3 regions of the Martelella endophytica genome follow, and region 3 is predicted to be linked to each of the others. Evidence: predicted binding sites of a transcription regulator. Region 3 holds the regulator's gene; each other region holds the start of a gene.

Region 1 (10,614 bases), 150 kb from region 3:
TCGGCGAGCAGCGTTTCCGGCGGGATCGTGCCGCTATATTCCCCGCTTGCAATCGACTGGCGGATGCTGTCGGCGATCTGGCGCCACAGCGCCACGCCATTGACGCGCTCCAGCGCCGCCATCTCCTGCCTCGTCATAATTCTGTCCGCCCCTTCATTGTGTTGTCACACGCGCCGCGTATACGATAGCCATTATGTATAGTTGTCTATATTATTAGACATTAGCGAGTTTGACAATGATCGCAAGGCGGAAAACCAAAGAGACCGAGCGCCCCGGCGCAAGGAGCAAGATGAGCCCGGAACAGGCCGCCCGCGCGGAGGCTGCCGGCCTTCTTGCCCGCGCGAAGACGGACGAGTTGAAGGACGCACTCGCCGCGCTCGCAGCCGAGGAGAGCGTGACCGCACTGAAGGGCCCTGAAACCGGGCTGGTGATGCTGCGCGGCCGCATCGGTGGCGGTGGCGCCGCATTCAATCTCGGCGAGGCAACGATGAGCCGCGCAAGCGTGCGGCTCTCCGACGGGCTTGTCGGCCACGGCCAGTGCCTCGGCACCGATCGCGACAAGGCGCAACTGATCGCCATCCTCGACGCGCTTTTCCAGCGCCCGGGCCTTGCCGGGCCCATCGAAACGCAACTGCTCACCCCCGTCAGAAAACGGGTCGCAGCGGAAGCCGAAACACGCGCGGAAGAAACCGCAGCCACCCGCGTCGACTTCTTCACCATGGTGCGGGGAGACAATTGATGCCCGAAACAGACAATCGCGCCGCCATTCTCCACGGCGGCTTCGAAAATCCCGTCTTCAATGCCCAGAGCGTCTTCTCCGCCGTGATGAATGCCATGGCCGAACCGGGCACGATCCACAGGCTCGACGCGTCCGCCCAGGCACCCGAGCCGATCGGTCCGGCGATGAGCGCCGTGCTGCTGGCGCTGCTCGATGCCGATACGCCGTTCTGGCTGACGGCGTCGCTGGCAGAAAGCGCGCTTGCGAGCTGGCTCTCCTTCCATTGCGGCGCGCAGGAGACGGATGAAAAGGCCGAGGCCGCCTTCGCCGTGATCGAGAACGGCGCGACCATGCCCGCCTTCGAACTGTTTTCGACCGGCACGCAGGAATATCCGGATCGTTCGACGACGCTGATCGTGGAGCTGCCATCGCTGACAGGGGGCGAACCGCTGGTGCTCACCGGCCCCGGCGTCAAGGGCAGTCGCGAGATTGCGCCTGCCGGCCTGCCACCGCACTTCATTGCTCGCTGGGCCGGCAACCGCGCATCCTTTCCGCGCGGCATCGACATCGTCTTCACCTGCGGGACGGAGCTTCTTTGCCTGCCGCGCTCAACCACCGTGATGAAGAAGGGGGCCTGACGCGATGTATGTAGCCGTCAAGGGCGGCGAGGCCGCCATCGAGAACGCCCACCGGCTTCTCGCCGACCGGCGCCGCGGCGACCGGAACCTGCCCGCCATCACGCTCGACCAGATCGTCGCCCAGATGGCGCTCGCCGTCGACCGGGTGATGGCGGAGGCCTCGCTTTACGACACCGAGCTTGCGGCGCTCTCGCTGAAACAGGCGCGCGGCGATGTCATCGAGGCCGTCTTCCTGCTCAGGGCCTACCGCACCACGCTGCCGCGCTTCGGTTCGTCGCTGCCGCTCGACACCGGCAAGATGCGGATCGAACGCCGCGTCTCGGCGACCTACAAGGACCTGCCCGGCGGCCAGCTTCTCGGCCCCACCTTCGACTATACCCACCGCCTGCTCGATCCGGCGCTTGCGACCGACGAGCCGGTCGACGAGCCCATCCGTCGCGAAGGCGGAGGCGAAAAGGCGATGCGGGTCGCCGACATTCTCGCCGGCGAGGGCCTGATCGAGGAAGACGGCAGCCTGCCCGAAGACCACCGCGCCGGCGACCTCACCCGCGAACCGCTCGACTTTCCCTTGTCGCGAGACCTCCGCCTTCAGGCACTTGCCCGCGGCGACGAGGGCTTTCTGCTGGCGCTCGCCTATTCCACCCAGCGCGGCTATGGCCGCAGCCATCCGTTTGCCGGTGAAATCCGCATCGGCATGGCGGAGGTCGAAATCGACGTGCCGGAAATGGGCTTTGCGGTTTCGCTCGGCGAGGTTCGCCTCACCGAATGCCAGATGGTCAACCAGTTCAAGGGCTCGGCCAAGGCGCCGCCGCAGTTCACCCGCGGCTATGGCCTCGTCTTCGGCCAGTCGGAACGCAAAGCCATGGCGATGTCGCTGGTCGATCGCTCTCTGAGGGCCGGCGAACTCGGCGAGGACGTCAATCACCCGGCGCAGGACGAGGAATTCGTGATTTCCCATTGCGACAACGTGCAGGCGACCGGCTTCGTCGAGCATTTGAAACTGCCGCACTACGTCGATTTCCAGGCCGAACTCGACCTCGTGCGCCGCATGCGCCGCGCCTTCGAGCGCCGCGAGGAACGGGAGGCCGCAGAATGACCCAAGCCAGGAATCTCGCCACCTACAATTTCGCCTATCTCGACGAGCAGACCAAGCGGATGATCCGCCGCGCCATCCTGAAGGCGATCGCCATCCCCGGCTATCAGGTGCCGTTCGCCTCGCGCGAAATGCCGATGCCCTATGGCTGGGGTACGGGCGGTGTGCAGGTCACGGCCGCGATCATCGGTCCCGAAGACCGCCTCAAGGTCATCGACCAGGGCGCCGACGACACCACCAATGCGGTGTCGATCCGCAAATTCTTCCAGACGGTCGCGGGCGTCCAGACGACAACGCATACGGCCGACGCCACCATCATCCAGACCCGCCACCGCATTCCCGAGGCGCCGCTGAGGCCCGGTCAGGTGATCGTCTTCCAGGTGCCGATCCCCGAGCCTCTGCGCTTCCTCGAGCCGCGCGAGACCGAGACCCGCAAGATGCACGCGCTCGAGGAATATGGGCTGATGCATGTGAAGCTCTACGAGGATATCGCCCACAACGGCCATATCGCCACGACCTATGCCTATCCGGTCAAGGTTGACGGACGCTACGTCATGGATCCCTCTCCGACGCCCAAGTTCGACAATCCGAAAATGCATCGCTCCGAGGCGCTGCAGCTTTTCGGCGCCGGCCGCGAGAAGCGCATCTACGCCATCCCGCCGCACACCGACGTCGTCAGCCTCGACTTCGAGGACCATCCCTTCGAAATCCAGCACTTCGAAAAGCCTTGCGCGCTGTGCGGCGCGGAAGGCGTCTATCTCGACGAAGTCGTGCTCGACGACAGGGGCGGGCGCATGTTCGTTTGCTCCGACACCGACCACTGCGAAACCCGCCGTGCGGATGGCCACACCGGCGAGCAGGATGGGCTGTTTGCGGAGGAGGTGCGGTGATGTTTTTCCGCCTTGAAAGCGCTGCTTTTGCGAAAGGTTGCCACCAATCGATCTCCCCCCTTGAGGGGGGGATGTCGCGAGAGCGACAGAGAGGGGTAAAGGGCGCAAGCCCTATAGGCCACAAGCTCCGAATTCGCAGAGAGGGTTCACCCCCCTCTGCCCCTGTCGGGGCATCTCCCCCTCAAGGGGGGAGATTGATTGCCGATAAGTCCTCAATAGATCGCCGGGGAGCTTCCGCATGAGCGTCGACAACGACCAGCCGCTTCTCAAGGTCAGCGGCGTCTCGAAATTCTACGGTCGCCGCCCCGGTTGCCTGGACGTGTCCTTCTCCGTCTATCCGGGCGAGGTTCTGGCGATCGTCGGCGAATCGGGCTCGGGCAAGACGACGCTGCTGAACTGCATCTCGACACGGCTGGCGCCGACCACCGGCACCGTAGAATACCGCATGCGCGACGGCAGGCGCGGCGATCTCTACCGGATGTCGGAGGCCGAGCGCCGGGTGCTGATGCGCACCGACTGGGGCTTCGTTCACCAGAACCCGGCTGATGGCCTGCGGATGACGGTTTCGGCCGGCGCCAATGTCGGCGAGCGGCTGATGGCGATTGGCGAGCGCCACTATGGCAATATCCGCGAGACGGCCGCCGGCTGGCTGGAACGTGTCGAAATTCCGGATGACCGGATCGACGACCAGCCGCGCGCCTTTTCCGGCGGCATGCGCCAGCGGCTGCAGATCGCCCGCAACCTCGTCACCAGCCCGCGCCTCGTCTTCATGGACGAGCCGACCGGGGGGCTCGACGTCTCGGTGCAGGCCCGCCTGCTCGATCTGGTGCGCGGCCTCGTCAATGACCTCGGGCTTGCGGCCATCGTCGTCACCCATGACCTCGCCGTCGCCCGTCTGCTGTCGCACCGGATGATGGTGATGAAGGAGGGGCGCGTCATCGAGCAGGGCCTCACCGACCGGGTGCTCGACGATCCGCGCGAACCCTACACCCAGCTTCTCGTTTCCTCGATCCTGCAGGTCTGACCGCCATGGCTACCCCGCTCGTCGTCTCCGAACTCACAAAATCTTTCACCATGCACCTGCGCGGAGGACTGAAGCTGCCGGTCATCGACAATGCCTCGTTTGCGGTGAGGAGCGGCACCTGCGCCGTGCTCGGCGGGCCCTCCGGCGTCGGCAAGAGCTCGATTTTGAAGATGATCTACGGCAATTACGGCGTCGATGCCGGCCAGATCCTGATCGAGCATCATGGCGAGATCGTTGACCTCGCCAGTGCCGATCCCCGGCTGGTGCTCGCCGTCAGGCGCGACACGCTCGGCTATGTCAGCCAATTCCTGCGCGCCGTGCCGCGCGTCTCCGCCATCGATGTCGCCGCCGAACCGCTGCTCTCGCGCGGCGAAAGCCAGAAGGCGGCGCAAGGCAAGGCACGGGAACTGCTCGCCCGGCTGAACCTGCCGGAGGCGCTCTGGGAGCTGCCGCCCGCGACCTTTTCCGGCGGCGAGCAGCAGCGCGTCAACATCGCCCGCGGCTTCATCACCGATCATCCCTTCCTGCTGCTCGACGAGCCAACGGCTTCGCTCGATGCGGAAAACCGCAAGGTCGTGGTCGCGATGATCGAGGAGAAGAAGAAGGCCGGCATCGGCCTGCTCGGCATTTTCCACGATGAGGAGGTGCGTAACGCGATCGCCGATCATATCATCGACGTTTCCGCGTTCTCACCGCGAAGGACCGCCGCATGACAAAGCTTTCCGAAACGCCGCTGATCCACGAAACCGCCTCCGTCACCGACTCGACGCTCGGCCGCTATACCGAAGTCTCCGAGCGTTGCCGGATCGCCGAGACGGTGATGGGCGACTACTCCTACATCATGCAGGATGGCGCCGTCTGGTGCGCCGAGATCGGCAAGTTCGCCAATATCGCGGCTTCCGTTCGCATCAATGCCACCAACCATCCGGTCGAGCGGGCGACGCTGCACCACTTCACCTATCGCTCCGCCGACTACTGGCCGGATGGCGAGCACGATGCCGACTTCTTCGCCCGCCGCCGCGACCGCAAAGTGGTGATCGGCCACGACACCTGGATCGGCCATGGCGTCACCATCCTGCCGGGCGTCACGGTCGGCAATGGCGCCGTCGTCGGCGCCGGCGCTGTCGTGTCGAAGGACGTCGCCCCCTATACCATCGTCGGCGGCGTGCCGGCGAAAACGATCCGCCGCCGCTTTCCCGAAGAGATCGGCCTCCGCATGGATGCGCTTTCCTGGTGGGACTGGGAGCACACGCGGCTGCGCGACGCCCTTGCCGATTTCCGCTCCCTGTCTGCCGAGGAATTCCTTCTTCGCCACGAGAACTGAGCGCCGGCTCGGGCCATCCACCACCATGTCTGTTTTGTCAGAAATCTGAAACAAAACTGACATTCCACCGTCAAGCAGCACCTCTATTCATCTTGTCAGAGCAAGTCGGTCGCCCGACCGGCTTCGGCCGGCGCGGCCGCTGAAAAGCACCGTCGATGATCTGAAAGAGAGTGCATGAAGTTTGAACTGCAGAATGTGACGCGGCGTTTCGGCAGAAATGTTGCCGTCGACACCGTGAACATCGCGATCCCGCAGGGCCAGATGGTCGGCGTCATCGGCCGCTCGGGTGCTGGCAAGTCGACCATGCTGCGGATGATCAACCGGCTGATCGACCCTTCCGAGGGCGCGATCCTGTTCGGTGACACCGATGTCTCGAAGCTCAAGGGCAAGGCGCTGCGCGACTGGCAGCGTGACTGCGCAATGATCTTCCAGCAGTTCAATCTCGTGCCCCGCCTCGACGTGCTGACCAATGTGCTTCTCGGCCGGCTCAATCACCGTTCCACCGTCAAGAGCCTGATGAATGTCTTCACCCGCGAGGAACGCATCATGGCGATCGCCGCACTCGAGCGCCTCGGCATCGAGCAGACGGCGCTGCAGAAGGCCGGCACGCTTTCAGGTGGCCAGCAGCAGCGCGTGGCCATCGCCCGCGCCCTGATGCAGGACCCGAAGATGGTGCTCGCCGACGAGCCAATCGCCTCGCTCGACCCGCTGAATGCCAAGGTGGTGATGGACGCGCTGCGCGACATCAACGAGCGCGAGGGCATCACCGTCATCACCAACCTGCACACCCTCGATACCGCGCGGACCTATTGCGAGCGCATCATCGGCATGGCCCACGGCCGCGTCGTGTTCGACGGCAATCCGCGCGAACTGACGGCCGCGGCCGTCCAGGAAATCTACGGCTCGGACAAGGATGGTGCCGGCATCGACGAAACGATGACGTCGACCAGCATCAACACCGGGAAGCTCGCCGGCAACCCCGGCAGAAAGCCAGCCGGCATCGCTCCGCTGGTAGAGGCCGAAGCGGCGACGCCCTGAGGTCTCAAAGATCGCCCGCCCGCGTCAAAGGCAGCGTTTATCCCCCTCCGGCGCGGCCGGACACCTAGGAGAGAGAAAGTCATGTTCAAGAAAACCCTTCTGGCCACGGCGGCCTTTGCCGCTCTCGCCACCTCGGCCTACGCCCAGGATATGAATGAATTCCGCATCGGTATCCTCGGCGGCGAAAACGAAGCCGACCGCCTGCGCAACTTCCAGTGCCTGGTCGACAAGCTGCCGGACGTTCTCGGCGTCGAGAAGGTCTCGCTGTTCCCGGCCGCCGATTATGACGGCGTCATCCAGGGCCTGCTCGGCGGCACGCTCGATTACGCCGAACTCGGCGCTTCCGGCTACGCCAAGGCCTACCTTGCCGATCCGAACGCCGTCGAGCCGATCCTGACGACGGTCCAGACCGACGGCTCGATGGGCTATCACTCCGTCATGGTCGCCCGCAAGGATTCGGGCATGACTTCGCTGGAAGACATGAAGGGCAAGAAGCTCGGCTTCGCCGATCCGGACTCCACCTCCGGCTTCCTGATCCCGACCGTGACGCTTCCGGAAGCGACCGGCGCCCCAGTTGACGAATTCTTCGGCGAAACCGGCTTCGGCGGCGGCCACGAGAATCTCGTTCTCGAAGTCGTCAAGGGCACGTTCGATGCCGGCACGACCTGGGCTTCGGGCGTTGGCGATTTCGAAGACGGCTACACCTCCGGCAACCTGCGCAAGATGGTCGACAAGGGCATCCTCAACATGGACGACCTCGTCGAGCTCTGGGAAAGCCCGCTGATCCCGAACGGCCCGATCGTTGTCCGCACCTCCATGAGCGACGACACCAAGGCGACGTTCAAGGAATTCATGATGAACCTGCCGGAAAGCGATCCGGAATGCTTCTCCGCCATCCAGGGCGGCGACTACACCGGCTTCGCCGAAGTCAATGTCGACTTCTACAAGCCGATCATCGACGCCCGCAAGGCCACCATCGGCGGCTGATTGCTGACATAGAACCGGTTCCGCACCGCCTTCCCCAGGGGAGGCGGTGCGGGCCTTTTCATCTATCGATATCCTGAACATGGCCGGCACAAACATGAATCAAGACCTGAGCGAGAGCGGCAGACGCGTCGAGGAACACTGGCGTCAGCTCGCCGCGCAAAAGCGGCTCTACACCTTCATGACGCTGGCCGTGCTCGCCGTCTGCCTTGCCGCCTCGCTCTGGTTCGCCAACGAGACCAATGCCGGCAAGTTCTTCGATCGCCTGCCGCATTTCTTCGACTTCGTCGGCGAACTGATCCCGCGCGATCCCTTCGAGATCTTTCGCGCGCTGTTTGATCGGCCGTCGCCCTATTACGACGGCTCGTTCCAGTATGATTACCCGGACGGGCGCTACTATCTCGGCGACACCGGCCTCTACATGCCGGAATATTTCTACGCGATGCTGCAGACGCTCAACATCGCGATCGCCTCGACCATCATCGGCTTCTTCTTCGCCTTCAGCCTCTGTTTCTTCGCCGCGAAGAACCTGACAAAGAATGTCTGGCTGCGCGGCACCGTGCGCCGCTTCATGGAAGTGCTGCGGGCCTTTCCGGAAATCGTGCTCGCCGGCTTCTTCCTCGCCATCCTGTCGATCGGCCCGATCCCGGCCATGATCGCCGTGACGATCCACACCATCGGCGCGCTCGGAAAGCTGTTCTTCGAAGTGGTCGAGAACGCCGACATGAGGGCGGATGAAGGTTTGAAAGCCGCCGGCGCCAACTGGATCGAGCGCGTCTGGTTCGCGATCGTCCCGCAGGTGCTGCCGAACTTCATGAGCTACTTCCTGCTCCGCCTCGAAATCAACGTGCGCGCCTCGACCATCATCGGCGCCGTCGGCGGCGGCGGCATCGGCGAACTGCTCAGGCTGTCGATCAGCCGCGGCCATGCCGCCAAGACGCTAGCGATCGTGCTGCTGCTGTTCTGCACCATCGTTGCCGTCGACCAGTTTTCCGCATGGCTGCGCCGCCGCCTCGTCGGCAGCGACGCCTTCCAGCCGGCGATGTGAGGGAGAAGACGATGACCGTGATCGACGCATCTGAAATGGATGCCATTGCCGCCCGCCACCCCGAACTCCTCCACGGTTCCGTGAAATCGCGGATCCGCTCTCTTGGCATCATCGCGGGCGCGGCCCTTTACCTTGCCTTCTGCTGGTGGTTCTTCTCCGTCGGCGCCGTGCTCGGCTCGGCCAACTGGGGGCTTGCCGGCAATTATCTGGCGGACTGGATCTCCTGGGAAGCGCGGCCGACGATCGAGATCGAGGCCGACGGCGCCATGTCGGTGGAGTATCCGCGGTTTTCCCCGCTCGGCGAGCATCCCGACCCCGACTGGGTGACCACCACCACCGCAACCATGACCCGCACGGTGGAGACCGAGGCTGCGGCCAATTCCGCCGAAAAACCGGCCGCGTCATCGATGTCGTTCATGTTCGTCGCCCCGGAAAACGCAGGCGCCCAGGGTGAGACCGCCGAAAGCGCCGCAGCGCAGACGAAATCCGTCACCGAAGAGGTCGTCACCTCCGCCGATATCGTCATGGGCAAGGGTCGCCTGGTCGCGATCCGCCCCGACGTCGTGACCGTCACCTATGGCGCCGACACGCTGAAGCTCGATCTCGCCCACGATCAGGGCGTCTATCCCGACGGCCCGCTGCCGGCCTGGGCCGAACAGGACCGACCCGGCGCCAAGGTCTATGCCTGGCTCGGCTTTGCCGGCTATGTCGAAATCCGCGACGACAAGGTAATCATCCACCGCCGCTTCCTAGGCTGGGAGAATTTCTTCTTCGACACCAACTCGGCCTATTTCGGCATGTCGTTTGGCCAGGTCGTCGACCATGTCTTCTCGGCCGACCGGCTCGAACCGTCGACCAGCAACTGGAAGCTTGCCGTCAACGACTTCCTCTACAATCCCTCCTGGCAGCATCTCGACGTCTGGACCAAGCTTCTCCAGACGATCGTCATGGCCTTCGTCGGTACGCTGTTTGCGAGCCTCGTCGCCTTTCCGCTTGCCTTCATCGCCGCGCGCAACATCATGCGCAACAGGCCGGTCAACCAGCTGACCAAGCGCTTCTTCGACTTTCTGCGCTCGGTCGACATGTTCATCTGGGCGCTGTTTTTCACCCGCGCCTTCGGCCCCGGGCCGCTGGCCGGCATCTCTGCAATCTTCTTCACCGACACCGGCACGCTCGGCAAACTCTATTCCGAGGCGCTGGAGAACATTGATGACAAGCAGCGCGAGGGCGTGAAATCGGTCGGCGCGCCGCCGATCGTCGTTCAACGCTTCGGCGTGCTGCCGCAGGTGCTGCCGGTGTTCTGCTCGCAGGCCCTCTATTTCTGGGAATCGAACACCCGTTCGGCCACCGTCATCGGTGCCGTCGGCGCCGGCGGTATCGGCCTCAAACTCTGGGAAGCGATGCGCACCAATTCCGATTGGGAAAATGTTGCCTATATGGTGGTGCTCATCCTCATTGTTGTCTTTGTCTTCGATAACATCTCGAATGCGCTCCGTTCGCGCCTGATGGGAACCCACAGGACGGACCGGCATTGAGTGGTGAGGGCATTGTGTCTCTTGGCGAATCCGCGCAGGATTCGTTCCCAAGAGCGCCATGCGCCCCTTCGCCGCGCCAGAATGCGATTTCGAGGACACCTGCTTTGCGATATGCGATCTACTTTACCCCGCCCGCCGACGATCCGCTGACAGAAGCCGCAAGCCGCTGGCTCGGCTATGACGCCTTCGAAGGCGCTGAACGCCCCTTCCCCGACACCGTCGGCCTGCCGCCGGGCCGGATGAGCACGGTGACCGCAGCCGCAGCGCGCTACGGCTTCCACGCCACGCTGAAGGCGCCGTTCCGGCTTGCCGAAAACATCAC
Region 2 (10,614 bases), 1.6 Mb from region 3:
GCTCGCATCCAGCGGCTCGACCGCAGCAATGCGGGCCTCGGCGGCGTCGATATAGTCCTGCTCCCGCTCGACGCCGACGAAATGGCGGCCGAGACGTTTGGCGACGGCGGCCGTGGTGCCGGAACCGAGGAACGGATCGAGCACGATGTCGCCGGGACGGGTCGATGACAGGATGATGCGCGACAACAGCGCCTCGGGCTTTTGCGTCGGATGCACCTTCTGGCCATCCTCGCCCTTCAGCCTCTCGCCGCCGGAGCAGATCGGAAACAGCCAGTCAGAGCGCATCTGCACGTCGTCATTGGCGGCTTTCATCGCGTCGTAATTGAAGGTGTAGCCCTTGGCGTCGGCATTGGGGCTGGCCCAGATCAGCGTCTCGTGAGCGTTCTGGAACCTGCGGCCCTTGAAGTTCGGCATCGGGTTGGTCTTGCGCCAGACGATGTCGTTCAGGATCCAGAAGCCGAGGTCCTGCATCTTGGCGCCGACGCGGAAGATATTGTGATAGGAGCCGATCACCCAGAGGGTCCCGCTCGGCTTCAGCACCCGCTTGCAGGCCAGCAGCCAGGCGCGGGTGAAGGCGTCATAGGCCTCGAACGATGCGAAACGGTCCCATTCGTCATCGACGGCATCGACCTTCGACTGATCCGGCCGGTGAAGAACACCGCCGAGCTGAAGATTGTAGGGGGGATCGGCGAAAATGACATCGACCGAATGGTCCGGCAGCCGCTCCAGGGCCGCCACGCAATCACCCTTGATGATGCTGTCTATCCATTCCGCGCTTGAAGGGCGCGACGCCATGCGGGCCGTGACCGGAACCATTTGCTACTCGCTTTTTACACGTACTCGAAAACTGGTGACGGGGCCGAGTTTCCGCGAGTTTGGTTACCAAAGGCTGAAGCCGGCGCGAAATTCTGTCACGGCGACGTCCAGACATCGCCATGCTTCAGTCATGCTGCGTTCATCTTCGAGGCGCCATAGAACGATGCTGGAAAACCGCAATGGTCCTGCCAGTCAGGCGATGCGGGTCTTTCCCCATGGGTGAATTCGCCGTCCATGCCACGCCCTTCGTGACGGACAAGCGGCGGCATTGAGCGCAATAGGAAAACCGATGTTCAAGCCCCTCATCACCGGCGCTGCGATCGCAGGCCTTCTCCTTGCCCCCTTAAGCGGTTTTGCCGCCGACCAGTCCCCCGCCACGATCGCCGAACAGGCGACCGTCTACGGCCTGCCGATGGTGGACCTCTACAAGCTGATGTACGATCAGGCGATCGACAAGGACAACCCGCAGTTCAAGGCGCCGTTCAACACCTTGCACAACGAATCCAACGTCTTCACGCCGGCCGACACCACCATTGTCACGCCCAACAGCGACACGCCCTACTCGGAGCTGTGGATGGACCTGCGTGCCGAACCGATGGTGCTATGCGTGCCGGCGGTCGACAAGGACCGCTACTACTCGGTGATGCTGACCTCGCTTTACACCTTCAATTTCGGCTATATCGGCTCGCGGACGACAGGCAACGACGCCGCCTGCTATGCTGTCGCCGGCCCCGAATGGCAGGGCGATACGCCGAAAGGCATTGCCAAGGTGTTCCAGTCCGAAACCGAATTCGCGACGGCGCTTTACCGCACCCAGCTTTTCGATCCGGCCGATATCGACAACGTCCGCAAGATCCAGGCCGGCTACACTGTCGAGCCGCTTTCCGCCTTTCTCGGCGAGCCGGCGCCGGCAGCACCGCCGGCGGTCGACTGGCCGAAGATCGACAACCAGTCGGCCAAGGATGACCTGCTGAACTATCTGGCCTTCCTGCTGCAGTTCGCGCCCGCCACTGGCCCTGCCGCCGTGGAGCAGCCGATGCGAGCCGCGTTTGAAAGCATTGGCCTTGAAGCGGGCAAGCCGTTTCCCCCGGCTGGTGCCAGTGCGGATGAGCTTGCCGCGATCAAGAAGGGAAGCGAGGCCGGCTTTGCCGATGTCATCGCCAAGCTCAAGCACATGGGTGAAAACGAAAACGGCTGGAGCGTGACCACCGGCATCACCGGCGACCGTGCGGGTTACAATGGTGACTGGGCATTGCGCGCGGCCGTCGCCGTTGCAGGCCTTCTCGCCAACGATACCGACGAGGCGGTCTATCCAATCACCAATGCCGATGTCGACGGCCAGAAGCTCGACGGCTCGAAGTCGGCCTACACGATCACCTTCAAGAAAGGCGAATTGCCGCCCGCGAACGCCTTCTGGTCGGTCACCATGTATGACGGCAAGACCCAGCATCTGGTGGCAAACCCGATCGACCGGTATCTCATCAATACGCCGATGCTGCCGGATTTGACGACAAACGCCGACGGATCGCTGACGCTTTATGTCCAGAAGGATGAACCGAGCGATCCGGCCAAGAAGGCCAACTGGCTGCCGGCTCCTGACGGGCCCTTCTACCTGGCAATGCGGATCTACTGGCCGAAGCAGGCCGTGCTCGACGGTGACTGGCAGCCGCCCGGCATCATCCCCCACGCCCTCACCAAAAAGGGCTGAGGAACACACAAGAAGACCCGCCAATCCGGCGGGTCGCTTCTTTTCTAGCGGTCGTGCAGCCCCTTGCCGGCCAGGATGGCAGCAGTGCTCCTTTCGATCCGCGCGACCCGGGTGGAGGCGTTTTTAGGCTGCGCGAAATAGAGGCAATAGCCGCGCTGGCGACCGGGCGTCAGCGCGCGGAAGGCCTGCTCCAGAGCCGGATCGTCTTCAAAGGCCACGATGAGCTCTTCGGGCAGCGTGAAGTCGTCCTTCGCCAGAACGACCTTCGTTCCCGCCTTCTCCAGTCCGATCGCTTCTTCGACATAGAGACGAAGCACCGGCTCGGCAGCCTCGATTTCGGCCACGGAGGTGAAACGCACAAGCCGCATCGAGCGGGAATTTTCGCCAGGGGCAGCGAGCAGTTGCGCCGTATCCTTCAGCAGCACGCCCTTGAAGAAGGAGAGCGTGCAGAACTGCTTCATCCCCCAGACGGCCGCGATATTGGCACCTTCGAAGGTGTAGCAGGGCGCGTTCCATTTGAAGTCCTCATCAAGCGCCGTCGACCGGAGCACTGCTCTCAGGGCCCCAAGCTCGGCCTGCCAGCGATCGGCCTCGGCATAGAACGTCTCAACCTTCTCGTTGGCCATGGCCTCTCCTCCTTTGGTCCGCAGCATCTTGCGCGCGTCCTGCTCTCCTGGACCGGCAGGCGCTGCAGGTTTATCGGTTACCGACATCCGGGGATCGGCTGCGGCTCAGCCATAGCAGCGCAAGCCCGAAGACCGGCAGCAGAATGTCGGTCCAGAAGATGACGCCGGCATTGCCCGGCGCAAAGTTGTGGGCGCGCACCATGTCGAGCACATGGCCGATGGCGGCGCCCCACAGGAAGAAGGTCGGCCCCACGATCGCCGCCACGCGCAAGCCGCGACCACCCGCAAACGCCAGGAAGCCGACCACCGCAAAGCCGAGGCTCGCATAGCCGACCTCCGCCTGGAACGGGCTGTCGGCCCAGCCGATGAAAGAGGCCGCCATCTTGCCGAAGAAGACGTGCATGACGAAGTTGTAGAAGAACGAAACGCCGATCGAGAAGAACAGAAACCAGGCGAGAAGAGCCTCCACTGCACCTCCCGGCACACCCGGCCGCATGCCAATCCGCACGGCGGCGACAATCAGGCCGAGCACGAAAAACGTCAGCGTGAAATTCGAAAGCACGAAACCGATGAATGCCGCCATGAAGCCCCCTCCGACCGCAGCAGATGCCGGCGCGGCACCTGCTGATATCCTAGATGGCATACAGTCGATCTGCAAACGGTGAGCGGCCTCTGCCGCCTACGATCCGACCTCGCGGGCGAGATCGGAAAGCAGGCCGGCGGCGACCGTGATCTTGGCGATCGAAGGATCGACCGCCGACGACAGGCGGGCGAGCTGCGCCGTGATCTGGCCGATACGCGCTGCATGGGCCTCCTTCCAGGCCTTGACGGGTTCTGTGCTGTCGCCGCGACTGATCAGTGCGCTGGCGGCAAGATCGCGCCGGCTGGCCGAAATCTGGTCCATCGACCGCGCGAGCGCCAGCGAATCGTAGAAATCCGCCGGCGCGATCCGGCCTGCGACGCTCAAGAGCGGCGAGACATGGAACAGGTTGGTGACCCGGAAATAGGCATCGGCCGCGCGGTCCACCGTCACGCCGCTGCGGCTGGCGATCTGCAGCGCCTCCGGCACGAACATCATGCCGAGGTGATGCGCAAGACGCGTCGACAGTGCATCCGGCACGCCGGCCTCGCGCCACTGGTTCTCCTGTTCCGACAGCCACTCGACCCGCGCTTCCGGCAGCATCGCCTCGATATCGCCCTCAAAGGCGGCAAAGGCGTCTCGGAGCCGGTGCACGGATGCCGAAATATCTCCCTCGGCAAGACCGTTGCGGATGAGCAGGTGGGTGAGGATACGGAAGAAATAGCGCAGCCGCGTGTAGATCGCATTCTGCGTCGCGCCGTCAATGACGCCATCAAGCGCGTGAACGTCCTGCCACAGCGCTTCCATGCCGAAGCCATCGCGAGCGATCACCGCCGCCTTGACGACCTCCGCCGGCGTTGCCGCAGTCATGTCGCAGGCGTTGATGACGAAATCCGGACCGCCGCGATTGATCACGTCATTGGCAAGCCGGGTCGCGATGATTTCCCGCCTCAGGCGATGCCCGCCGATATCCTCGGCAAAGGCACCCCGCATCCGCTCGGGGAAATAGGAATAGAGCAGCGGCTCCATGTAGGGATCGTCCGGCAGCGCGCTTTCGAGAAGCTGATCGAACAGCACGATCTTGCCATAGGACAGCAGCACGCCGGTTTCCGCCCGCGTCAGCCCCTTGTCCGCTTGGCGGCGGAGCCGCAATGCCTCTTCGTCCGGAAGCGTCTCGACCGCGCGGTCGAGATGGCCATCGGCCTCCAGAACCTCCATCATCCGCGTGAGGAGCGGCAGACCGCCAACGCCCTCCCCGGTGCTGACCGAGATGGAGAGCGTCTGCAGGTAGTTGTTCTCGAGCACGATATCGGCAACCGCATCGGTCATCTCGAACAACAGCCGGTCGCGATCCTCGCGCGTGAGCCGGCCGCTGCGCATGGCCGAGGCGAGCGCGATCTTGATGTTGACCTCGACGTCGGAGCAGTTGACGCCGGCGGAATTGTCGATGGCATCGGAATTGCAGCGCCCACCATTGAGGCCGAATGCGATGCGGCCCTTCTGCGTGACACCCAGATTGGCGCCCTCGCCGATAACCTTGACGTTGAGCTCCCTGGCATTGACCCGGATCGCGTCATTGGCGCGGTCGCCGACCTCCGCATTGCTTTCGCCGGCATCCTTCACATAGGTGCCGATCCCGCCGAACCAGAGGAGGTCGGCCCGGCTCTTCAGAATCGCGGTCATCACGTCAAAGGGTGTATATTCGCCGGCATCGAGCCCGATCGCGGCGGCGGCCTCCGGCGTCAGCGTCATCGCCTTCTCCCGCCGCGAGATGATCATGCCGCCTGCCGAAATGGCGTTGCGATCGTAATCCTGCCAGCTCGAACGCGGCAGGGCGAAGAGCCGGGTGCGCTCGGCGAACCCCTTTGCCGGATCGGGGTCCGGATCGATGAAGATGTCGCGGTGGTCGAAGGCGGCGACGAGCCGGATCTGCTCGGAAAGCAGCATACCGTTGCCAAAGACATCGCCCGACATGTCGCCAACGCCAACGACGGTAAAGGGCGTCGTCTGGATATCGATGTTCATCTCGCGGAAATGCCGCTTTACCGCCTCCCAGGCGCCGCGGGCGGTGATGCCCATCTTCTTGTGGTCGTAGCCGGCCGAGCCGCCGGAGGCAAAGGCATCGTCCAGCCAGAAATCCGCCTCCTGCGCCAGCGCATTGGCCGTATCGGAGAAGGTGGCCGTGCCCTTGTCGGCGGCGACAACGAAATAGGGATCGTCGTCATCGGCGCGCAGCGTATCTGCCGGCGGCACCACCTCGCCATCGATGATGTTGTCGGTGATCGAAAGCAGCGTGCGAATATAGCTCTTGTAAGCCTCGCGGCCGGCGTTGAAGACCTCCTCGCGATTGCCACCGGTGGGAAGCCGCTTCGGATAGAAGCCGCCCTTGGCGCCGACCGGAACGATGACGGCGTTCTTCACCTGCTGCGCCTTCACCAGGCCCAGCACCTCGGTGCGGTAGTCCTGGCCGCGATCCGACCAGCGCAATCCGCCACGCGCGACCTTGCCGAAGCGCAGATGCACGCCCTCGACCTCCGGCCCGTAAAGGAAAATCTCCCGGAACGGCCGCGGCTGCGGCAGGATGGCGAGCGAGCGCGAGGCGAACTTGAAGGCAAGGTTCGGCCGCGGTGCGCCAGCCTCGTCGCGCTGGAAATAGTTGGTGCGCAGGGTCGCGTCGATGAGCTTGACGAACAGCCGGAGGATACGGTCATCATCAAGGCTCGGGACGCTTTCGAGCCCCTCCATGATGGTGCCGCGCGCGCTTTTCATCCGCTCAGCGCGGAGATCCTCGGCGAGTACCGGATCGAAAGCGGTTTCGAAGAGCTGGTAGAGCGCCCTGACGATGACGGGATAGGAGGAGAGCGACTGGGCGATGTAGTCCTCGGTGAAGTTCACCCCGCCCTGGCGCAGGTAATGCGCATAGGCGCGCAGAACATTGGCCTGGCGAACCGTCAGCGCCGACAGCAGCACCAGCCGGTTGAAGCGGTCGTTGTCGACGAGGCCGTGGAAGGCCGCAACGAAGGCCTCTTCCAACCGCGCGCCATCGGCCTCAAGATCAAGACCCGCCGCATCTTCGGGAAAGAGCTCCATGTCATGCAGGACGACGTCGACGGTCGGCTCGCCGACGCGCGCAAGCGACAGTTCGAAGGTGCGCTCGGAGACCACGACAAAGCCGAGATTTTCGAGAAGCGGCACGCGCCGCGACAGCGACAGATGGCTTTGCGCATGGAAGATCTTCAGGCGCAGCCGGTCCGGCTCTTCCTCGGCATTGTAAAAGGCGATGCTGATCCCGCCCTTGGCGGCCGATTTGATCAGATCGAGATCGGCAAAGGCGGCATCCGGCGAAAACGCCTCGTGATAGGCTTCGTTCGCGGAAAAGGCCGGCGCACCGGGACCGGCAAGCGCCTTGAACCGCTCCTTCCAGTCCGCCGCAAGCTTGCGGACTTCATCCTCGAGCACGGACTGCTCCACCTGCGGGGTGCTGTCGTCATCGTGGCGACCGATGATGAAATGCACACGCGCGGAACTGCCCTCCGGGAACGAGGGATAGTAGGCCGAGACCCGGCCACTATAGACGCGGGCGAGATAGGCGCCGATCTTCTCGCGCAGCTGCGAATCGTAGAGATTGCGCGGTACGTAGACGAGCACCGAAACGAACCGGTCGAAACCGTCGATGCGGCTCAGCACCCTGATGCGCGGCCGCTCTGCGACCTCCATGATCTGCTCGGCGAAATCCGCCAGCAGCGGCACCGGTATCTGGAACAGTTCGTCGCGCGGATAGGATTCGAGAATGTTCTGCAGCATGCGCCCGGCATGGCTCTTCGGCTCGAAGCCGAACCGGCCGGTGACCTCGGCGACCTTGGCGCGCAGCAGCGGGATGCGCGCTGCAGGCTGGGTATAGGCGGTGAAGGTGAAGAGCCCGACGATGCGGAGCTCGCCGACGACCTCGCCGTTCTCGCCGAAACGCTTGACGCCGATATAATCCATATAGCCGCGGCGATGGACGGTGGACGTCGTGTTTGCCTTGGTGACCAGCAGCAGTTCCGGTCCCTCCAGGAAGGCGATAATCTCCGGCGTCGAGACCACGGGGTTGCGACCGCGCCGCAGCACGCGCATTTCCGGATCGGAAAGAATGCCGATGCTGGAACCGGTCACATGTTCGACACGGGCACCGTCATCGTCCTGCACGTAGACGAGTTCGCGCATGCCGAGGAAGGTGAAATTGCCATCACGCAGCCATTCGAGGAAGTGAACCGCCTCCCCGCGTGCCGCTTTCAGATCCGCCGGCGCACGGCTCTGCAGCCCCTCCATCGCCGTTTCGAGCTTGGCCAGCATCGGCGACCAGCCGTTGACGGCGAGGCGGACATGGCCAAGCACATATTCAAGCCTCTGCTTCAGGAAGGCCCGCCCTTCATCCGAAAGCGCGGTGACATGGACCTGAACGTGGCTGATCCGGTTCTCCTCGCGATGCTCGACGCCGGGCGAGAAGGCGACGACGGGCTTGCCGGGCTCGACCACCAGGATCGGGTGGACGGCGAGCACGAAATCGCTGGTGGTGGCGCCGATCTCCGCCATCACCGAATCGTAGATGAACGGCATGTTGCGATCGGTGATCGCGATGACGTCGGTCGCAACGCCCGCCGGCGCGACCCCTTCCACGGGGCCGATGGTGACACGGGCATCGCCGCCGTCATAAGCGGCAATTTCGGCGGCGGCATGGGCCGAGGCTGCGGCGAGCATCTCGGCACTATAGCGGTCGAGGTCCTCGGGGCTCGCACGGTCGAACATGAAGAACGGGCTGATGAACGGCTTACCCGCCTGCTCGGCTTTCTCCTCTGCGGCCTTCATCAGCCCCTTGCGGATAAAATCGCTCTGTCGTTCCATGCTTCCTCCGATGCGCTGTTTTCTGGCCTTGCGGCCGTTCACGCTTGTGGCCTCTTCAGTCGAGACCGGACTGTCGCATACTTGCCAACCACACGCGACAGCGGCTTGACAGTTTCCTCCAAAAGGCGATTTAGAGCGTAAATATGGCAAATGGCAAAGCATTTCGCCGATTTTAAACGTTCAGGTTGCAGATGAGGCGTAACGGCGATGATCGAGAACTCCGAAGGCGCGGTGATTGCGATTTCCAGCCACGTGATGCGCGGCACTGTCGGCAACCGCGCCATCGTGTTCGCGCTCGAAACGCTCGGCTTCGCGACATGGGCGGTTCCAACCGTTGTCCTGCCCTGGCATCCGGGCCATGGCCGCGCGACCCGGCTCGGCTTCGATCCCGAAGGCTTTGCCGCAGCGCTTTCGGAACTGGCGGCAAGCCCGTGGCGGAATGAGGTGCGCGCCGTCATCAGCGGCTATCTCGCCGATGCCCGCCAGGCCGAGGCCATTGCGGCGCTGGTGACGGCGCTCAAGGCCGATAACCCCGAGCTTCTCTACCTCTGCGACCCGGTGATGGGCGACGAGCGCGGGCTCTACGTGCCGATGGAGACCGCCGACGCCATCCGCGACCTTCTGCTGCCGCTTGCCGATATCGCGACGCCCAACCGCTTCGAGCTGGCCCACCTTGCCGGAACGACAATCGCCGACAATTCGGCCGCGATCGCCGCGGCACTGGCGCTCGGGCCGGCGGAGGTCGTCGTCACCTCCGCCCATTCGATGCTGAAGGATGGGGTTGCGACGCTGTTCGTCGATGCCCGGCAGGCGCTGCTTGCCGAGCATCCCCGGCTGGACAATGCGCCGAACGGGCTCGGCGACCTGTTTTCCGCGCTGTTTGCCGCAGCCGTGCTTTCCGGCAAGCCGCGGCCGGAAGCGCTCGAGGTCGCCACCGCCGCCGTCTACGAAGCGCTCGTTCGCGCCGTCCGGACGGGCAGCGACGAACTGGAACTCGAGCGGGCACCCGAAAGTCTGAGGGCACCCATGGCAAAAGTTGGACTGCGTCAATTGATGCATCCGGCGCGGCGGCGTAAAAGAAGCTGACATGCGCTCTGCGCAGCCCACAACGTAAGGACCAAAGCACTGATGGATGCGTTTCCCAAAATCCTTCTCGATGGCTACAAGAACTTCATGGCCGGCCGCTACGTCGAAGAGCGTGAGCGCTACCGGACACTGGCCGAGGAAGGACAGAAACCGCAGACGCTGGTGATCGCCTGTTGCGATTCGCGCGCAGCGCCCGAAATGATCTTCAACGCCCGCCCCGGCGAACTCTTCGTCGTGCGCAATGTCGCCAACATGGTGCCACCCTATGAGCCGGACGGCCAGTATCACGGCACGTCGGCCGCGCTGGAATTCGCGGTCGAAGGGCTCAAGGTGAAGAATATCGTGGTGCTGGGCCATGGCCGCTGCGGCGGCATTCACGCGGCGCTTTCGCCGGAAGCCGAGCCGCTCTCGCCCGGCGATTTCATCGGCAAGTGGACCAACCTGCTGAAGCCGGCCGCCGAGCAGATCAACTCGAACTCGATCATGACCCAGAGCGAACGCCAGACGGCGCTGGAGCGGATCTCGATCCGCAACTCGCTGGCCAATCTGCGCTCGTTCCCGAACGTCGCGGCCGCCGAAAAGCAGGCAACGTTGAAGCTCTTCGGCGCCTGGTTCGACATTTCGAGCGGCGAATTGTGGGTGATGGACCAGAAGACCGGCGACTTCATACGCCCGAACTGACGCATGTCACCGTCAGGTGACTTGCCGCGATAAAACCATGTCGAGCGGTCTGACGCCTGTCGGGAATGCGGACCGCTCGCCTCTAGCGCCGGGCCTCGTCGTTTTCGGCGCTTTCCTCGATGCGCTCCATGTCCTCGTCGGATAGCCCGAAATGGTGGCCGATCTCATGGATCAGCACGTGGGTGACGATGTCGCCGAGCGTTTCCTCGTTTTCGGCCCAGTAGTCGAGAATC
Region 3 (10,614 bases):
GACGGACACGGAAATCGCGGTTTCCTTGGTCTCGCGCGCAATCTCCGCGCGGCGGGCTTCGTTCTCAGCGGCCATATGCCTGATGCCTCCATGGATGATGCCCCGTGTCTTTAACAGGCAGGCCGGTGAAGCGCAAAAGAAAAGCGGGCGCGATAGTTCTCCTTCCAGCGTCCCGCATCCAGCGTTCGCCGTCTGCTGGATCGCGAAAACCTGATACCCGGAATTGACGGGACGCAGCTTCGGAGGAGCCGCCGCTTTCCCGGTGGTCATTTCTCCTTTAAGGAAAAGCGAGAAGTCTCGTCCGAAAGTCCTCCGCATGTCCCGCTCGCTTCCCTATTTCTTCGTTGCCTTTGCTGCCGGCTGCCTGATGGCGGTCATGACCCATCTCAATGCCGTGACGGCGTTCTATGGCAGCCCGATGTTCGCCTCCTGGGTGGGACACGGCGCCGGGACGATCGCGGCGATCATCATTCTGGCCGTGCTCTATCTAATAAGGCCGAAGGACACGGCGTCCGAGCCCAAGCCGCGGGCGCCCTGGTGGGCCTATCTCGGTGGCGTTTCGGGTGCGGCCACCGTGATCACCGCCTCGCTCGCGGTCAATTCGCCCCTGGCGCTCTCCGGCGCGATCGCGCTTGGCCTCGGCGGCCAGGTGCTGTTTTCGCTTGCCGCCGACCAGTGGGGCTTCTTCGGCCTTGCCGCAAGGAAGCTCGACCGCCGGGATCTATTGACGGTCGCCTTCATTCTGGCGGGCAGTCTTCTGGTCATTCTCGCGGGAGCGCAGGCATGATCCAGGCGATCCTCTTTGCCGTCACCGCCGGCGTTCTCGTCGGCATCAGCCGCCAGGTCAACGGGCGGCTGAGCCTCTCCACCTCGCCGATGGTGTCGTCCTTCTTCAACCACATTGTCGGTTTCGCGGTGATGTGCGTGGTCGCGGTCATTGTCGGCGGGCTCATTCCGCCGACCATCAGGGACATTCCCTATTATGCCTATCTGGCGGGGCCGTTCGGCGTGATCTTCGTCGCAGCCGGTTCGCTCGCCATCACCCGGATCGGCGCAGTCAACACCGCGGTGCTGATCATCGGCGGCCAGATGATCACCGGCGCGGCGATGGATCTTGCCGAAGGCGTCACCGCCGCACCCCTGCTGCGTTTCAGCGGCCTCGCGCTCATTCTGGTCGGCATGCTGCTGGCACAGGGTCGGCGGGCGTGAACGGATTGCAATTGTGGCAAGGCTGCCTACATAGGAAGCCGGAAAGGCCCTGATCTGAAGGGCCAAATCTTTGTACAAGCAATTCCGAAAGCGGAATTGCCGAGGAGTATTGGACTATGAGCGAACACAATCCCTTCGGCACCATGCACGCAACGACCATCATCACCGTGCGCAAGGACGGCATGGTGGTAATGGCCGGCGATGGCCAGGTCTCGCTCGGCCAGACGGTGATGAAGGGCAATGCCCGCAAGGTTCGCCGCATCGGCAAGGGCAATGTCATTGCCGGCTTCGCCGGCGCGACCGCCGATGCCTTCACCCTGCTGGAGCGGCTGGAACGCAAGCTGGAGCAATATCCCGACCAGCTGATGCGCGCCGCCGTCGAGCTTGCCAAGGACTGGCGCACCGACAAGTATCTGCGCAATCTGGAAGCGATGATGCTCGTCGCCGACAAGGACATTACATTGGCGATCACCGGCAATGGCGACGTTCTGGAACCAGAACACGGCGTCATGGCGATCGGCTCGGGCGGCAACTTCGCCTATTCGGCGGCGCGGGCGCTGATGGACAGCGACAGGTCCGCCGAGGATGTTGCCCGCAAGGCAATGGCGATCGCTGCCGAGATCTGCGTCTACACCAACGACAATGTCATCGTGGAAACGCTGGATGCCGCATGACGGGACCATAGATTTCAGGCCGCTTGAAGAAAGCGATCTGGAACTGATGGCCCGCTGGCTCCGGGCGCCCCATGTCGCGGCATGGTGGGACCGGGCGGAAAAGCAGGTGGAGCAAATGCGCGCTCACCTCAACGATCCGACGGTATCGCCCTTCGTCGTAACGCTGGATGAGGTGCCGTTCGGCTATATCCAGCTCTGCGATCTCGATGGCGAGCGCGACAGGGAATCCGCGCTCGCGAGCCAGCCCGCCGGCACCTTCGGCATCGACCAGTTCATCGGGCCGGCCGACATGATCGGCAAGGGGCTCGGTACAAGGCTCGTCTCCGCCATGGCGGAGCGGGCACTGAATAACGGCGCGATGCGCGTCCTCGTAGACCCGCATCCCGAAAACGCGGCTGCGATCCGCGCCTATGAGAAGGCCGGTTTCGTCCGGCTCGGTACATTCAGCATGACAGGCGGTCCGGCACTTCTGATGGCCCGCGACGCTTGAGGAGCAGTAACAGATGACCAATTTTTCCCCCCGCGAGATCGTTTCCGAGCTCGACCGCCACATCATCGGCCAGCACGACGCCAAACGCGCCGTCGCGATTGCGCTCAGAAACCGCTGGCGCCGCCAGCAGCTTCCCGACGATCTGCGCGACGAGGTGATGCCGAAGAACATCCTGATGATCGGCCCGACCGGCGTCGGCAAGACCGAGATTTCGCGGCGCCTCGCCAAGCTTGCCGGCGCGCCCTTCATCAAGGTCGAAGCCACCAAGTTCACCGAGGTCGGCTATGTCGGTCGCGATGTCGAGCAGATCATCCGCGACCTGGTCGAGATCGGCCTCGTGCTGGTGCGCGAGAAGAAGCGCCAGGAAGTCCAGGCAAAGGCGCATGCCAATGCCGAGGAACGCGTTCTCGACGCGCTGGTCGGCAAGACGGCCTCGCCGGCGACCCGCGACAGTTTCCGCAAGAAGCTTCGCTCCGGCGAACTCGATGACAAGGAAATCGACATCGAGATCAACGATAACAGCTCCGGCATGCCGGGCCTTGAAATTCCGGGCATGCCGGGGGCCAATATCGGCGTTCTGAACCTATCGGAAATGTTCGGCAAGGGCATGGGCCAGAAGACCAAGAAGGTCCGCACCACCGTCAAGGCCTCTTATGAGGATCTGATCCGTGACGAAAGCGACAAGCTGCTCGACGACGAGGTGATCCAGCGCGAGGCCGTGCGCCTGGTGCAGGAAGATGGCATCGTGTTCCTCGACGAGATCGACAAGATCGCCGCCGGCGACGGCCGCATGGGGGCTGGCGTTTCCCGCGAGGGCGTGCAGCGCGACCTGCTGCCGCTGGTCGAAGGCACGACGGTTGCCACCAAGTACGGCCCGATCAAGACCGACCACATCCTGTTCATCGCGTCCGGCGCATTCCACGTCTCCAAGCCCTCGGACCTGCTGCCGGAGCTTCAGGGCCGCCTGCCGATCCGCGTCGAACTGCAGGCGCTGACCAAGGAAGACTTCCGCCGCATCCTGACGGAAACCGAGGCGAGCCTGATCCGCCAGTACAAGGCGCTGCTCAATACCGAGGAAGTCTCGCTCGACTTCACCGAGGATGCGATCGACGCGCTTGCCGATGTCGCGGTGCACCTCAATGCCTCCGTCGAAAACATCGGCGCACGGCGACTGCAGACGGTGATGGAACGGGTGCTGGACGAAGTCTCCTTCACCGCCCCGGACCAGTCCGGTCAGGAACTGCTGATCGACAGCGAATACGTCCGCAAGCATGTCGGCGACATGGCGCAGGATACGGACCTGTCGCGGTATATCCTGTAGAAAAAGCCGCTCGATAGACGATCTCCCCCTCAAAGGGGGAGATGCCCCTATAGGGCGGAGAGGGGTAAACCCTGTCAAAGCGCACAGAGCACGACCCGGCAAGCCGCGTCGCACCAGACGCTATTTCTCGGAGCAGCTCTTCAGCCGCGAACCTTCCGGCCGGTTCATCAGCGAAAAGATGTTGATGTCGGACAGCAGCGGGTGGAACCCGGTTCCGTCGCCGGCCTCGATCAGAACATCGAGCGGCACCGCCGGATCGATCATCGCCGCATTCCAGCAGGAGGTATCGAGATCGACCGAGAATCCGGGTTTGGCACTGCCCGTGCGGGCTGCGGCCATCTCCTGCTGCTGATCGTGAAGCGCCAGCGCATCGGCGGGCGTCAGCCGATAGACCTGCAGCACCTGGCCGGGCTTGCGCAGCCTGGCGACCGCGGCCTCGGCGGCCTCATTGTCGGCGGCAACCAGCATGTAGTCCCGCGAGATATCGTTTCCGCCACCGCGCTGATAGACGGTGAGCTTCACCTCGTCCTTCAGCATATGGAAGGGCTCGGGGGCAAGCAGCGCGATGCGGAGCGAGGCCGGATTGGCGGCAATCGGCGTCGGGATCGGGTCCGACCGGCCGGGCAGGATCGAGCAGGCCGACAGCAGCATCAGCGCCGCGGCAAGGCCGATGCCCCGCCATTTGGCGCGGCTGCGGCCATATTCTCTATGCATGGGAATTTCACCAGATGCGCGCATGGGGACGACCAACCAATATGCCGTTCAAAGTGCCCGGGACCTTACGCGGTTATGCTTAAGGTGAAGTAAAGGCCGCTCAGAGGCCGATCTCATGCGCAAAGGGCGGATTGGCGCCTGCGCGCGACACGGTGACGGCAGCTGCCTTGGCGCCGAGCGCCAGCGCGTCGCGGATGGCATCGGCCGAAAGCGCCTTCACCTTCGCCTTGGTCAGGAGCCCCGCCATGTCGAGCGAGGCGAGAATGCCGGCATCGAAGGTGTCGCCGGCACCGACCGTGTCGACCACCTCGACCTTTTCGCTCGGCACTTCCACCTTTTCCGTCGCGGTATACCCGATCGCGCTTTCGCCACCGCGGGTGATGACGACGAGGCTGGCGCCGGCCGCAATCCAGTGGCGGGCCTTGTCGTCGAGCGAGCCTTCAAGGCCGAACCAGTCGAGATCCTCGTCGGAGAACTTGATGATGTCGGACTTTGCCGCCATCCGCTCGATGCGGGCGCGATGCTTGTCGGCGTCGGTGATGAAGGTCGGGCGGATGTTCGGGTCGAGCGAGATCACCCGGTGATCCGCCTCGCGCATCAAAAGCGCCTCGTAGGTGGAGCCGCAGGGCTCGGGAATGAGGCTGATCGCGCCGAAATGCATGGCCTTGCAGTCGTCGCCGAGCGTCGGCAGGTCGGCCTCGGTGATCATCCGGCCGGCGGTGTTTTCGTCATAGAAGGCATAGCTCGCCGAACCGTTGACGAGCTTGACGAAGGCAAGCGTCGTCGGACGGTCGGAGACTGCCGCATAGCTGTAGTCGACCTTGGAGGCATCGAGCTTCTCGCGGATGATGTCGCCCATCAGGTCGGAGGAGATGCCGGAGAAGAAGCCGGTCGGCCGCCCGAGCCGGGCAAGCGCGACCGCCGTGTTGCAGACGGCGCCACCGGCATAGGGGGCAAAGGCAGGCTCCCCGGCCTTGCTTTCGCGGGGCAACATGTCGATCAGCGATTCGCCGCAGCACACAATCATTCTTCTCTCCCGGTCTTTTGTCTGTTGCTGTTATACGAGCAGTTCTTCCAGGCCGCCACGGGCCCGCGACCATTCCATCGGCCTGTCGAGGAATTCGGCGACGCTGTCGAGCGTCTTCGGGTCAGAGCGCTGCTCCTCGCGCGCAACCGCCAGAACCTCTTTCCAGGTGGCGATGTAATGGAGGTCGACGCCGCCTTCGGTGAAGCGCTTCTCGGCCTGTTCGAAGATATCGTAGTAGAACAGCGCCAGCCCATGCTCGACGACGCCGCCGGCCTCGCGCACGGCGTTGATGAAGTGGAACATCGAGCCGCCGGCCGTCGTCAGATCCTCGACCATCAGCACCCGGGCGCCCTTGGGCAGCGTGCCCTCGATCTGGGCGTTGCGGCCGTAGCCCTTCGGCTTCTTGCGCACGTAGATCATCGGTAGTTCCAGCCGGTCGGCCAGAAGGGCGGCGAAGGGAATACCCGCCGTCTCGCCACCGGCAACGCAATCGAAGCGCTCGAAACCGGCTTGCTTCAGCACGGTTGCCGCCGCGAAATCCATCAGCGTGGAGCGCACGCGCGGATAGGAGAGCAGCTTGCGGCAATCGATATAGACTGGGCTGACGAGACCGGAGGAGAGCTTGTAGGGCTCGTCGGGGGCGAAATGCACCGCCTCGATTTCCCACAGCATCCGGGCCATCAATTCACCCATCACCGCCGGGTCGGCAAAACTCGCTCTTGTCATTTCGGTCCCTTTCATCTCGCCCGGCTTCGCGCGCCGGCTGCGGGAGGAGCAACCGGGGAAGGCTTCGGGTGGCGCCGCGCGGCGGCTTCGGTTCTGTCCGTGCCCTTTTCAGGCGGAAAAATCAATCGCCCGATACGGAAAGAGCGGTCAACCGCCCGCTCCGGCGCCCCGAAGATAACGAAACATTGGGCCGCCGCAATGACGGAAACCATCTTCGCAGAAGGAATTGCGTTTCATTGCCCTCCTCCTTGAGGAGGTGCTATCGCATATGGCTTCACCGCAAAGCCTCAAGTCTTCTCGCCCCGGAGGGGAGAGATGTCGCGACAGCGACAGTGAGGGGGGACGTTATCCAAGCTGACGTCCTCAAGAACGGACATGCTGCTTCACCCTCACTGCCCCTTTCGGGGCATCTCTCCCGCAAGCGGGAGAGAGTATATGGAGCGAGATCCAAGGCCATCTGAGATAGCCCTCCCTTGAGGGGCGAAGATCGGTTGGGGGCGATGCGCTAGCCCTCAGACTTCCATCGCATAACCCGCGCCGCGCACGGTGCGGATGACGTCGGGCATCTGGGAGAAGTTCAGCGCCTTGCGCAGCCGGCCGACATGGACGTCGACCGTGCGTTCGTCGACATAGATGTCGTGGCCCCAGACGCCATCGAGAAGCTGAGCGCGGGAGAAGACGCGGCCGGGCGAACTCATCAGGAATTCGAGCAGGCGGAACTCGGTCGGGCCGAGGCGGACCTCACGGCTCTTGCGGTGGACGCGGTGGGTCTCCCGGTCGAGCTCGATATCGCCGCATTTGAGCACGGTGGAAAGCACTTCCGGCCGGGCCCTGCGCAGGATCGCCCTGACACGGGCCATCAGTTCCGGTGTCGAGAACGGTTTCACCACATAATCGTCGGCGCCGATGGCAAGGCCCCTCACCCGCTCGCTTTCCTCGCCGCGCGCGGTCAGCATGATGATCGGCAGACGTTCGGTCTCGGGACGCATCCTCAGGCGCCGGCAGAGCTCGATGCCGGAGACGCCGGGCAGCATCCAGTCGAGCAGCAGCAGGTCGGGCACCCATTCCTGCAGGCGGATTTCGGCCTCGTCCCCGCGCAGGATGGTCTCGACCTCATAGCCTTCGGCTTCCAGATTGTATCGCAGCAGAACGCTCAGGGCCTCTTCGTCTTCAACGACGGCAATCTTCGGCACCATGGATCTCAAACTCCGTTATCGTGGCTTGTCGTTCAGGTATCACTGGAGCCGACGGCCGCGGTATTGTCGTCCTTCGGACGCTCTCCCTGCGGCTGGGCGCCGGTGGCGATGTAGTAGATCATCTCGGCAATGTTGGTCGCATGGTCGCCGATACGCTCGATGTTCTTGGCGCAGAACAGAAGATGCGTGCAGGTGGTGATGTTGCGCGGATCTTCCATCATGTAGGTCAGAAGCTCGCGGAACAGCGAGGTGTAGATCGCGTCGATCTCCTCGTCGCGCTCGCGGATCGAATTGGCCTTGTCGGCCTGGCGCGAATTGTAGGCGTCGAGCACTTCCTTGAGCTGCAGCAGCGCCAGTTCGGACAGATGCTCGATGCCGTGGGCGAGCTTGCGCGGCACGCCGGTGCCCTGCACCGAGATCACCCGCTTGGCGGTGTTCTTGGCCATGTCGCCGACGCGCTCGAGATCGGCGGCGATGCGGATCGCGCCCATGATTTCGCGCAGGTCCGAGGCGACCGGCTGGCGTCTTGCGATGATCACCACCGCCTTGTCGCCGATCTCGCGCTCGGCCTCGTCGAGAACCAGGTCGTCGGAAATCACCTTCTGGGCAAGGGCGCTGTCGGTGTTGACCAGCGCCTCGACCGATTCGCTCACCATCTCCTCGGCAAGTCCGCCCATTTCCGAAATGCGGCGCTGCAGGTATTTCAGCTCTTCATCAAAGGCTGTCAGAATATGCGAAGGGGCCATTGTCGTTCCTTCCCTCAGTAAATGCAGGCGCTCAACCGAAGCGTCCCATGATGTAATCCTGGGTGCGGCTGTCGGCCGGATTGGTGAAGATCGTGTCGGTGTCGTTTTCCTCGACCATATGGCCGAGATGGAACATGGCCGTGCGCTCGGAAACGCGGGCGGCCTGCTGCATCGAGTGGGTCACCATCACGATCGTGTAGTTCTGCTTCAACTCGCTGATCAGCTCCTCGACGCGCGCCGTGGCGATCGGGTCGAGCGCCGAGCAGGGTTCGTCCATCAGGATCACCTCCGGGCTGACGGCGATGGCGCGGGCGATGCAGAGCCGCTGCTGTTGACCGCCGGAGAGGCTGGTGCCGGGCTCGTGCAAGCGATCCTTGACCTCGTTGAAGAGCCCCGCCTTCTGCAGGCTGGTCTCGACGATCTGGTCGAAATCGGCGCGGTGGCGAGCCAGTCCGTGGATGCGCGGGCCGTAAGCGACGTTCTCGTAGATCGACTTCGGAAACGGGTTCGGGTTCTGGAACACCATGCCGACACGGGCGCGCAGCTCCACGACGTCGATGCCGGACTTGTAGATGTCCTCGCCATCGAGCGTGATCTCGCCGGTGACGCGGCAGTTGTCGATGGTGTCGTTCATCCGGTTCAGCGTGCGCAGGAAGGTCGACTTGCCGCAGCCGGACGGGCCGATCAGCGCGGTGACGGCGTTTTCGCGGATATTGAGGTCGACATCGAACAGGGCGCGCTTCTCGCCGTAGTAAACGGAGACCTTGCTGCCGGCCATCTTGTGGGTATTAGCGTTCATTTTGTCGTTCAAAGCCTTTTTCGCGTCGGGTCCGGTCATCGCATTCATGGTTTTCTCCTACCACCGTCGCTCGAAGCGACGCCGAAGGATCACGGCCGTCAGGTTCATCAGGATCAGGAACACCAGCAGCACGATGATGGCGGCGGAGGTGCGCTCGACGAAGGCGCGTTCCGCCTCGCCGGCCCACATGTAGATCTGCACCGGCAGCGCGGTTGCCGGATCGAGCGGGGTTGCCGGATAGTCGGCAACGAAGGCGACCATGCCGATCAAGAGCAGCGGCGCGGTCTCGCCGAGCGCGCGGGCAAGGCCGATGATCGTGCCGGTGAGGATGCCGGGCATGGCAAGCGGCAGCACGTGGTGGAACACCGCCTGCATCTTCGAGGCGCCGACGCCGAGTGCCGCCGAACGGATCGAGGGCGGTACCGCCTTCAGCGCCGCGCGGGTGGCGATGATGATCGTCGGCAGCGTCATCAGCGTCAGCACCAGCCCACCGACCAGCGAGGCCGAGCGTGGCAGGCCGAGGAAGCCGATGAAGACGGCAAGGCCGAGTAGGCCGAAGACAATGGAGGGCACCGCCGCCAGATTGTTGATGTTGACCTCGATGACATCCGTCAACCGATTCTTCGGCGCGAATTCCTCCAGATAGATGGCCGAGGCGACGCCGAGCGGCAGCGACAGGACGAGCACGATGCCCATCATGTAGAGCGTGCCGACGAAGGCGACGCCGATGCCGGCCGATTCCGGACGGGAGGAAGCGCCATGGGTGAAGAAGCCGGTGTTGAAGCTCGTCTTCAGCCGGCCATCGGCCTTCAGTTCGTTCATCCAGGCGAGCTGCTGATCGGATACCCTGCGGCTGGTTTCCGGAACCGAAAGATCGATCTGTCCCTTGTTGGCCGAGTCGATATCGGCAGCGGCCAGCAGCCGCACATCCTGCGTCTTGCCGATCACGCCCGGATCCTTCAGCACGACATCGCGCAGTTCGACGCGGGAGCTGCGGGAAATCATCCGCATCGCTTCCCGCATCTCCGCCTTGTTGGCGAGGTCGATGCCGAGCGTCTTCGCCAGCGCGTCCTGCACCAGCAGCGGATAGTTGGCGGTCAGAAGCAGGTTCTGATCCGACCGGCGCTGATTGTCCGGATCGATGACATCGGCGCTGAAGGTGATCGGCAGCGTGATCGTGGTCTGCTGGAAGGCCGTGAAGCCCTTGCCCGCGACCGAATAGAGCAGTGCGACGAGGAAGAACAGGCCGATCGCAATCGCAAGCCTGCCGAAGACGCGAAAGCGTCTTTCAGCGGCATGGCGGCGCTTCAGCCCGCTGCGGCGGCGCTCGGCGAGCTTGGCACGGACTTCCGCGGCATCGTTTCCGGTCGGCAAACTCATTGATACTGCTCCCGGTACTTGCGCACGACGTAGAGCGCGTAAACGTTAAGGCAGAGCGTGATGACGAACAGCGTCAGACCGAGCGCGAAGGCCACCAGCGTCTGCGGCGTGTTGAACTCGAGGTCGCCGGTCAGCTGATTGACGATCTTGACCGTCACCGTCGTCATCGGCTCGAACGGGTTGAGCTGCAGATTGGCGGCCACACCGGCGGCGAGCACGACGATCATGGTCTCACCGATGGCGCGCGAGGCCGTCAAGAGCAGCGCCCCGACAATGCCCGGAAGGGCGGCCGGCATCACCACCCGCTTGATCGTTTCCGACTGCGTGGCACC

Evidence for each region. The regulator PhoB, encoded in region 3, activates phosphate uptake and scavenging genes when phosphate is short. The targets are predictions, from matches to a motif close to TGTCATNNANCTGTCAT.
Region 1: phnC (phosphonate ABC transporter ATP-binding protein) is a predicted target of PhoB. The motif match lies at 5,745-5,761, and genes of this name have one in related genera.
Region 2: TM49_RS20975 (NAD-glutamate dehydrogenase) is a predicted target of PhoB. The motif match lies at 8,709-8,725, and genes of this name have one in related genera.

The regions. Positions count from the first base shown of each region.
Region 1 covers NZ_CP010803.1:1,445,452-1,456,065, reverse strand. The annotation lists gene phnF (phosphonate metabolism transcriptional regulator PhnF) at 1-137, opposite strand, end outside; gene phnG (phosphonate C-P lyase system protein PhnG) at 290-739, shown strand; gene phnH (phosphonate C-P lyase system protein PhnH) at 739-1,356, shown strand; gene TM49_RS06640 (carbon-phosphorus lyase complex subunit) at 1,361-2,452, shown strand; gene TM49_RS06635 (alpha-D-ribose 1-methylphosphonate 5-phosphate C-P-lyase PhnJ) at 2,449-3,339, shown strand; gene phnK (phosphonate C-P lyase system protein PhnK) at 3,578-4,363, shown strand; gene phnL (phosphonate C-P lyase system protein PhnL) at 4,369-5,076, shown strand; gene TM49_RS06620 (DapH/DapD/GlmU-related protein) at 5,073-5,687, shown strand; gene phnC (phosphonate ABC transporter ATP-binding protein) at 5,862-6,725, shown strand; gene phnD (phosphonate ABC transporter substrate-binding protein) at 6,807-7,712, shown strand; gene phnE (phosphonate ABC transporter, permease protein PhnE) at 7,807-8,757, shown strand; gene phnE (phosphonate ABC transporter, permease protein PhnE) at 8,769-10,292, shown strand; gene TM49_RS06595 (DUF1045 domain-containing protein) at 10,397-10,614, shown strand, end outside.
Region 2 covers NZ_CP010803.1:4,492,294-4,502,907, forward strand. The annotation lists gene TM49_RS20955 (site-specific DNA-methyltransferase) at 1-816, opposite strand, end outside; gene TM49_RS20960 (DUF1254 domain-containing protein) at 1,106-2,524, shown strand; gene TM49_RS20965 (YdeI/OmpD-associated family protein) at 2,569-3,150, opposite strand; gene TM49_RS20970 (DUF6790 family protein) at 3,221-3,733, opposite strand; gene TM49_RS20975 (NAD-glutamate dehydrogenase) at 3,830-8,614, opposite strand; gene pdxY (pyridoxal kinase PdxY) at 8,822-9,700, shown strand; gene TM49_RS20985 (carbonic anhydrase) at 9,743-10,381, shown strand; gene TM49_RS20990 (metallopeptidase family protein) at 10,464-10,614, opposite strand, start outside.
Region 3 covers NZ_CP010803.1:1,297,683-1,308,296, reverse strand. The annotation lists gene hisB (imidazoleglycerol-phosphate dehydratase HisB) at 1-75, opposite strand, end outside; gene TM49_RS05975 (DMT family transporter) at 317-787, shown strand; gene TM49_RS05970 (DMT family transporter) at 784-1,209, shown strand; gene hslV (ATP-dependent protease subunit HslV) at 1,326-1,883, shown strand; gene TM49_RS05960 (GNAT family N-acetyltransferase) at 1,873-2,373, shown strand; gene hslU (ATP-dependent protease ATPase subunit HslU) at 2,387-3,694, shown strand; gene TM49_RS05950 (hypothetical protein) at 3,815-4,408, opposite strand; gene TM49_RS05945 (carbohydrate kinase family protein) at 4,509-5,435, opposite strand; gene TM49_RS05940 (orotate phosphoribosyltransferase) at 5,466-6,161, opposite strand; gene phoB (phosphate regulon transcriptional regulator PhoB) at 6,674-7,357, opposite strand; gene phoU (phosphate signaling complex protein PhoU) at 7,390-8,103, opposite strand; gene pstB (phosphate ABC transporter ATP-binding protein PstB) at 8,135-8,950, opposite strand; gene pstA (phosphate ABC transporter permease PstA) at 8,960-10,282, opposite strand; gene pstC (phosphate ABC transporter permease subunit PstC) at 10,279-10,614, opposite strand, start outside.